2 regions of the Streptomyces sp. NPDC048612 genome follow, and region 1 is predicted to be linked to the other one. Evidence: riboswitches for the same ligand, from Rfam matches in the RefSeq annotation. Region 1 holds a riboswitch; the other holds the start of a gene.

The links. Region 1 has a riboswitch for ZMP and ZTP ahead of glyA (serine hydroxymethyltransferase). Riboswitches for the same ligand answer to the same signal wherever they lie in the genome.
Region 2: it holds a riboswitch for ZMP and ZTP, as region 1 does, so the genes downstream of both, ACGFN2_RS07450 (tetrahydrofolate dehydrogenase/cyclohydrolase catalytic domain-containing protein) here and glyA (serine hydroxymethyltransferase) in region 1, are expected to answer to the same signal.

The regions. Positions count from the first base shown of each region.
Region 1 covers NZ_JBICVV010000004.1:204,566-208,768, reverse strand. Annotated here, with positions in the region: gene rocD (ornithine--oxo-acid transaminase) at 37-1,242, opposite strand; ZMP/ZTP riboswitch at 1,373-1,464, shown strand; gene glyA (serine hydroxymethyltransferase) at 1,507-2,778, shown strand; gene ACGFN2_RS09625 (cytochrome P450) at 2,884-4,203, opposite strand, start outside.
Region 2 covers NZ_JBICVV010000003.1:319,624-323,826, reverse strand. Annotated here, with positions in the region: gene ACGFN2_RS07465 (benzoate/H(+) symporter BenE family transporter) at 1-443, shown strand, start outside; gene ACGFN2_RS07460 (hypothetical protein) at 628-948, opposite strand; gene ACGFN2_RS07455 (hypothetical protein) at 1,111-2,073, shown strand; ZMP/ZTP riboswitch at 2,186-2,274, shown strand; gene ACGFN2_RS07450 (tetrahydrofolate dehydrogenase/cyclohydrolase catalytic domain-containing protein) at 2,296-3,150, shown strand; gene ACGFN2_RS07445 (NADH:flavin oxidoreductase) at 3,165-4,203, opposite strand, start outside.

The sequences.
Region 1 (4,203 bases):
GGACCTGCGGACGACGGGCCGCCCGCACCGCCCGCCTCACCCCTCCAGCACCCCCCGCAACTGCCCCAGCCCCCAGTCCAGGTCCTCCTTGCTGATGACCAGCGGGGGCGCGAGCCGGATCGTCGAGCCGTGGGTGTCCTTGACCAGCACCCCGCGGGCCAGCAGCTGCTCGGAGATCTGCCGGCCCGTGCCGCGTGACGGGTTGATGTCCACGCCGGCCCACAGGCCGCGGCCGCGTACCGCGTCCACCGCGCCGCCGGCCAGCAGCTGCCCCAGCTCGCTGTGCAGATGCTCGCCCAGTTCCAGGGCCTGCTGCTGGAACTCGCCGGTCCGCAGCATCGCGATGACCTCCAGCGCCACCGCGCAGGCGAGCGGGTTCCCGCCGAACGTCGAGCCGTGCTCGCCGGGCGCGTACACCCCGAGCACCTCACGGGACGACACCACCGCCGACACCGGCACCACGCCGCCGCCCAGCGCCTTGCCCAGCACGTACATGTCGGGCACCACGTCCTCGTGCTCACAGGCGAAGGTCCGGCCGGTGCGGCCCAGCCCGGACTGGATCTCGTCGGCGATGAACAGCACGTTCCGGCTGCGGGTCAGCTCCCGCACGCCCGGCAGGTAGCCCGGCGGCGGCACCAGCACGCCCGCCTCGCCCTGGACCGGCTCCAGGAGGACGGCGACGGTGTCGGCGTCGACGGCCGCCTCCAGCGCGGCCAGGTCGCCGTACGGGACGATCTCGAAGCCGGGGGTGTACGGGCCGAAGCCGGCGCGCGCCTCGGGGTCGGTGGAGAAGGAGACGATGGTGGTCGTCCGGCCGTGGAAGTTGTGGTCCGCGACGATGATCTTCGCCCGGCCGTCCGGGACGCCCTTGACCTGGTAGCCCCACTTACGGGCCGTCTTCACCGCCGTCTCGACCGCCTCGGCGCCGGTGTTCATCGGGAGGACGAGTTCCATGCCGCACAGCTCGGCCAACTGGGTGCAGAAGTCGCCGAAGCGGTCGTGGTGGAAGGCACGTGAGGTGAGCGTGACCCGCTCCAGCTGGGCCCTGGCCGCGTCGAGCAGCCGGCGGTTGCCGTGCCCGAAGTTCAGCGCGGAGTACCCGGCGAGCATGTCCAGGTAGCGGCGGCCGGTCACATCCGTCACCCAGGCACCCTCGGCGGTGGCCACGACGACGGGCAGCGGGTGGTAGTTGTGCGCGCTGTGGGCTTCGGCGGCGGCGATATAGCGTTCCGTGGACGTCACCGGTGGCTCCGTTCGGTAGGCCGTGCGGGGCGCGGACCCTGCCGCGTCCCCCTCCATTGTTGCGCCCGCCCGGACCGCCCGGCCTGCGAAGATCCGCCGGACAGGGCCCCGCGGGTGTCCTAGACTCTGCGGTGCGCATCGCGACTGGCGTACGGGGAAGCGACCTCGAGGAAGCGGTGCGCGGCAACCATCACGAGGTGCCGCCCCGCCTGGGCACCCCGGGACCACGACCGGAAACACCGATCGACCGCCCCGGAGGACGCCATGTCACTGCCCCTTTCCCATCCCGCGCTGAGCGCCGCCGACCCCGAACTGGCCGCGCTGGTCGGCGCCGAGGAGCAGCTCCAGTCCGACACGCTGCGACTGATCCCCAGCGAGAACTACGTCTCCGCCGCCGTTCTGGAAGCCACCGGCACCGTCCTCCAGAACAAGTACAGCGAGGGGTACGCGGGCCGTCGCTACTACGAAGGCCAGCAGAACATCGACCGCGTCGAGACGCTGGCCGTCGAGCGCGCCAAGGCCGTCTTCGGCGTGGAGCACGCCAACGTCCAGCCGTACTCCGGCTCGCCCGCCAACCTCGCCGCCTACCTCGCCTTCGCCGAGCCCGGCGACACCGTGCTGGGCATGGCGCTCCCGATGGGCGGCCACCTCACCCACGGCTGGGGCGTCTCGGCGACCGGTACGTGGTTCCGCGGGGTGCAGTACGGCGTACGCCCGGACAGCGCGCTGATCGACTTCGACGAGGTGCGCGACCTCGCCCGCAAGGAACAGCCGAAGATCATCTTCTGTGGCGGTACCGCCGTCCCCCGCACCATCGACTTCGCCGCCTTCGGCGAGATCGCACGGGAGGTCGGCGCGGTACTCGTCGCGGACATCGCGCACATCGCCGGCTTGATCGCGGGCGGCGCCCACCCGTCGCCCGTGCCGCACGCCGACGTCATCTCCACCACCACCCACAAGACCCTGCGCGGCCCGCGCGGCGCGATGCTGATGTCCCGGGCGAGCCACGCCAAGGCCGTCGACAAGGCCGTCTTCCCCGGCCTCCAGGGCGGCCCGCACAACCACACCACCGCCGCCATCGCGGTCGCGCTGCGCGAGGCGGCCGCCCCGTCCTTCCGGGACTACGCGCACGCCGTCGTCGCCAACGCCAAGGCGCTCGCCGAGGCGCTGCTGGCCCGCGGCTACGACCTGGTCTCCGGCGGCACCGACAACCACCTGGTGCTGATCGACCTGACCTCCCAGGACGTCCCGGGCAAGGTCGCGGCGAAGGCCCTGGACCGGGCCGGCATCGTCGTCAACTACAACACCGTCCCCTTCGACCCCCGCAAGCCCTTCGACCCCTCCGGCATCCGCATCGGCACCCCGTCCCTCACCTCCCGCGGACTGGGCACGGAGCAGATGCCGCTGGTCGCCGACTGGATCGACCGCAGCGTCCGGGCCGCGGCGAAGGGCGACGAGGACGCCCTGACGGTGATCCGCGGCGAGGTCGCGGAGCTGATGGCCGGCTACCCGGCGCCGGGTCTGCCGACCGCCTGACCGCGGGAAGCCGCAGGCTCACCGGCCCGCAGGCCGAGCGGGTGACCGGCTGGCCGGCCGACCGGCTCACCCGCTCACCGGCTCCCCGCGCCCTCGCGCCCGGGGTCAGCCGGTGAGCCGGACCGGCAGCACGCCGGTGCTGTTGCCGATGAAGCTCTGGTGGGGCGGCAGCTCCGCGTCCGGGACGGCGAGGTCCAGCGCCGGATAGCGGGTGAAGAGCGCCTCCAGGGCGACCGTCGCCTCCAGCCGGGCCAGCGGCGCGCCCAGGCAGTAGTGCGGCCCGTGGCCGAAGGAGAGGTGCCGGGCGGCGGGCCGCCGGGTGACGTCGAACCGGTCCGCGTCGGGCCCGTACGCCTCCGGGTCCCGCCCGGCCGCGGAGTAGGAGGCCAACATCGGGGTGCCGCGCGGCACGACCGTACCGCCCAGCTCCAGGTCCCGGACCGGATAGCGGAACGGGAAATGGGCGACCGGGCTGTCGTGCCGCAGCGTCTCCTCGACCACGTCGTCCCAGGTCGCCCGCCCGGCCCGGACCAGCTCCAGTTGCGCGCGGTCGGTGCACAGGGCCCGCACCGCGTTGGTGATCAGATTGAGGGTGGTCTCGTGCCCGGCGATGATCATCAGCAGCAGGGTGCCGACCAGCTCCCGTGCGCTCAGCCGGTCGCCGTCCTCCTCCTGGGCGGCGATCAGCGCACTGGTCAGATCGTCCCCGGGGTCCGCCCGCCGGGCCTCGGCGACCTGCCCGAGGACGCCGGTGATCTCCCGGTTGGCCGCCTGCACCTCGGCCGCCGTACCGGTGGTGCCCACGATCACGTTCGACAGCTCGTGCAGCCGGTCCCGCAACCCGGCGTCCACGCCCAGCAGTTCGCAGATCACGCCCATCGGCAGCGGATAGGCGAAGTGCCGGCGCAGCTCCACCGTGCCGTCCGCCGCTGCGGTGCCCGGCAGCCCGTCCAGCAGCCCGGCGGTCAGCTCCACCACCCGGGGCCGCAGGGCCGCCACCCGCCGCGCCGTGAACACCTGGGTCACCAGGCCGCGCAGCCGCCGGTGGTCCGCGCCGTCGGCCGTGGTCATCCCGTCGACGGTGGCGAAGGTGGTGAGCGGCCAGCCGGGCGGCACCGTGCCGTCGTGCAGCGCCGTGAAGTGGCAGGCGTTCTTGGCGACTTCGGGGTGCGCCAGGACCTCGCGGAGCACCGCATGACGGGTGACGGCGACGGCCGGCACCTCCCCGGGCAGCAGTACGGGAACCACCGCCCCGGCCTCCCGCAGCACCGCATCGGCCGCGGCCCGCCCGGCGCCCCCGGGGGCGAGCCGGTGCGCCGCCGCACTCCCGGGGCGCGCGGGGCAGCCGGCGCGGGGAGGGGGGAGCGGCGCGGGGCCGGTGAGGCGGGCGTCGTCGGCGATCGGCTGTCCGTCGGAGATCGGCTG
Region 2 (4,203 bases), on a different contig from region 1:
TCGGCTCCACGGGTCTGGTGTCCACGCTGCTGGCCCCGTTCGGCTCCCACGCCATCAACCTCGCGGCGATCACTGCCGCCATCTGCACCGGCCCCGAGTCGCACCGCGACCCGCGGCGGCGCTATGTGGCCGGTGTCTCCTGCGGCGCGTTCTACCTCCTCATCGGGGCCTTCGGCTCCACGCTGGTGGTCCTCTTCGCCGGACTGCCCAAGGAACTGGTGGCGGCGGTCGCCGGAGTGGCCCTGCTCGGCGCGCTGGCCGGCGGCCTGACCGGCGCGGTCAAGGAGGAGAAGGACCGCGAGGCGGCCCTGATCACCTTCCTCGCCACCGCCTCCGGCGTCACCCTCTTCGGCATCGGATCGGCCTTCTGGGGACTGCTGTTCGGTGTCATCGCGCACTTCGTCCTGACCCGGCGCCGTACGGCCGCGGAAGCCGCCAAGTGACCCCGGCCGGCCGCGGGCCGGCGGCGGCCAGGAGCTGACTGACCGGCGCCCGGCCGGGCCGCCGGGCACCTCGGCGTGTCCGGCGGCCCGGCCGGGCGGTTCCCGCGGCGGTGTGCGCGCGCCGCGGCCCCGGGGCGCCGGAAGGGCCCCGGGCGCCGGCCGGTTCAGGCCTCTCCGGACCGGTTCAGGCGTCGAGGCGGGCGGGGCGGGCCGCCGGGACGACCGGCTTCCTCGGGGGCAGGACGTCGGGCGCACGGTGCGGCCGCAGGGCCGTGAGGGCGATCTCCGTCTCCTCCATCAGCGCACGGTAGGAGACCAGGCGCTGCCACTCGGGGTCGGCGACCCCGGGCACCGTGGCGGCGCGCTCGGTCCACTGCTTCACCAGCCCGGCGAACACCGGTGTCTGCCTGATGACCTCCGCGGTGATCCACCGTGGCATCTGCCCGGGGCGGGGGAGGGACGTCTGTCCGTGACCTGCGACGGTGCCGGAAGAGGGGACGCTCATGGCCGTAGAAACGATTCTTCGACGCTGGGGTCACTGCGTACTTTCGCAGCCGGCCGTACTTCCGCCCGGCAGGCAGGGACGCCTCTCCATCGAATATCACCCTATGCAGTGATCTATAGCCGGGAACCAGTCCAATCCGGACGACGGGCCGTTGTCGCAGTCATGGAACCGAGGGAGTTGTGGGAGCGCCACGCGGTACTCGCACAGGCGTTTTGCAGCAGCGATGACGAGGTCCGCCGTACGCAGGGGCTCCTCGACGAGGCCGAGGCGCGCCGTTCGCGGACCCTCGCCGCCTTCGCCGTGACCGTGGGCAGCGACGCGGTGGTGGCGGACCTGCTCGGCCTGGACGAACGCGAAGTGCGGCTGGCCCGGCGCACGGTGGGCAAGGACGATGCCCGCGCGGTCGCCAAGAGCCTGCTCTCCCAGCCCGCTTCCGAGCAGCCCGCCGCCCCGCAGCCGGCCCCCGCGGAGCAGCCCGTGCCACAACAGCCCGTGCCCCCACCCTCCGCGCCGCAGCCCGCGCAGGAGGCCACCCCGCAGCCGGCCGCCCCGGCTCCCGCGCCGCCCTCGCAGGCGGGCCCGGCGGCCGCCCCCCAGCCCACCGAACCGGCCTGGGCACCGGCCCTCGACGCCGTCCTGATGAGCAGCTGGCACAGCGGCGTGGACCTCACCGCCCTGGCCCATGAACTCGGCCTCGACGTACGGCTCCTGGTGGCCCGCGCACAACAGCTGTCTGCCGAGAGCCGCACGGTGCACGCCCGCTCGTCGGACCGCACCGGACGGCACCGCCGGATGGTCAACCTCCCGCCCACGCCCCAGCCGGAGGCCTCCCCGCCGGTCTGGCGCGAGCGACCGCCGCAGTACCCACGGGAGCACTACGAGCAGGAGCCCTGGAAGCAGCAGCCGTACCAGAACTACGCCGCGCAGCAGGAGTACCAGGAGTACCAGGACTACCGGGGCTACGAGGAACAGCAGCAGTACCAGCCGCCGGCCCAGCCCATGTGGGACGCCAATGCCATCACCGCCGCCCAGCACGACTGGGACGGCATCCTCAGCCAGTGGGAGGCCTCCGCCGCGCCCCAGCCGCCGCTTTCCGCACCCGGCCAGGGAGGGGCGGGCGGCTGACGGGGTGCCGCCGGGCGCCGGGGCGTCCGGGCCGTCGCGGCGGCCCGGCCCGCCGGGTGGCAGCCGTGGCCGATGTGCCCCTGGGCGGCCCGTGCGGCGTCGAATAGGGTGGGCGCCGAGCCGTGACTGGCGCTTGGGTGGAGTACCACCGGGGAGCGGCTCGGCCCTCCATGGTCCGTGCCGCGCGCCTGGGCGATCTCCCGCGACGCTCAGGAGCAGCCCATGTCCCCCGAAGCCCGCCTCATGGACGGCCGCGGCCTCGCCCGCGACCTCGTCGGCCAGGCCGCCCGGCGCGCGGCGGAACTCACCGGACGGACCGGCTCGGCCCCGTGTCTGGCGACCGTACTCGTGGGCGACGACCCCGCCTCGGTGACCTATGTCCGGATGAAGCGCAACCGCTGTGCGCAGGCCGGAATCCTCTCCCGGCATGTCGCGCTGCCCGCCGCCACCACGACCGCGGAGCTGGTCGACACCCTCACCGCGCTGTCGCAGGACCCCGCCGTGCACGGCATCCTGCTCCAGCACCCGGCCGGGCCGCACATCGACGAGCGCGCCGCGTTCGAGGCGATCGCGCCCGAGAAGGACGTCGACGGGGTCACCGGCCACTCGTTCGCCGCGATGAGTTTCGGCCGGGACGGCTTCGCCTCCTGCACGCCCGGCGGCATCCTCCGGCTGCTGGATCACTACGAGGTCGGCCTGGCGGGCAGGCGTGCCGTCGTGGTCGGCCGCAGCGCGATCCTCGGCAGGCCCGTGGGGATGCTGCTGCTCGGCCGCGACGCCACCGTCACCTACTGCCACTCCCGCACCACCGATCTGGCCTCGGTCACCAGGGAGGCCGATGTCCTGATCGCCGCCGTCGGACGGCCCCGGTTCCTGGGCGCCGAACACCTCAAGGCCGGGGCCGTGGTCGTGGACGCCGGTTCCAACCCGGGCAACGTCGGGGACGTGGACTTCGAGGCGGCACGCACCCGCGCCGCCCTGATCACCCCGGTCCCCGGCGGCGTCGGCCCGATGACCATCGCCACCCTGCTCACCCAGACCGTCGACGCCGCGGCCGCCCAGCTGACCGGGGGCTGACCGCGGCGCCGGCGTCAGTTCAGCGTCCGCAGCATCGAGGCGTCGAACGGCACGAGGGCGTCGGTGCGGCCCTCGAAGATCTTGGCGGCCCACTCCGGGTCGCCGAGAAGCGCCCGCCCGATGGCGACGAGGTCGAACTCGTCCCGCTCCAGCCGGTCCAGCAGACCGTCGATACCGGCGACACCGGCCTGTTCGCCCTGGAACGTCCCGAGGAACTCGGCGTCGAGACCGACCGAGCCGACGGTGAGGGTCGGCCGGCCGGTGAGCTTCTTGACCCAGCCCGCGAGGTTGAGGTCCGAGCCCTCGAATTCGGGCAGCCAGTAGCGGCGCGTCGAGCAGTGGAACGCGGTGACACCGGCCTCCGCCAACGGGGCCACGATCGCCTGGAGTTCCTCCGGCGACTCGGCCAGACGGGCCTGGTAGTGGTGCATCTTCCACTGGGACATCCGGAAGAGGATCGGGAAGTCGGGAGCGACCGCCGCCCGGCAGGCCGCGACGATCTCGGCGGCGAAGCGTGCGCGGGCGGCGGGGCTGCCGCCGTAGGCGTCGGTGCGCCGGTTGGTGCCCGACCACAGGAACTGGTCGATCAAGTAGCCGTGGGCGCCGTGCAGTTCGATCCCGTCGAAGCCGAGCCGCTCGGCGGCGGCCGCGGCCTCGGCGAACGCCGCGATGACGTCGTCGAGATCCCGCTGGGTCATGGCGTGCCCGGACGGGCTGTCGTCGAGGGCGATCCCGGACGGGCCGGACGGCGGGGCGTCGGGGAACGGCGGGGCGCCCGCCTTCCTGGCCATGCCGACGTGCCACAGCTGCGGCATGATCGTCCCGCCCGCCGCATGCACCGCGGCCACGACGCGGCCCCAGCCGTCGAGCGCGTCGGTGCCGTGGAAGCGGGGGACGGCGCCGCTGGTGCCGGCGGCGGGGTGCCGGACGTAGGTGCCCTCCGTGATGATCAGGCCGACGCCGCCGGCGGCGCGGCGCGCGTAGTAGTCCGCGACCTCGGGGCCGGGGACACCGCCCGGCGAGAACTCGCGGGTCATCGGGGCCATGGCGATC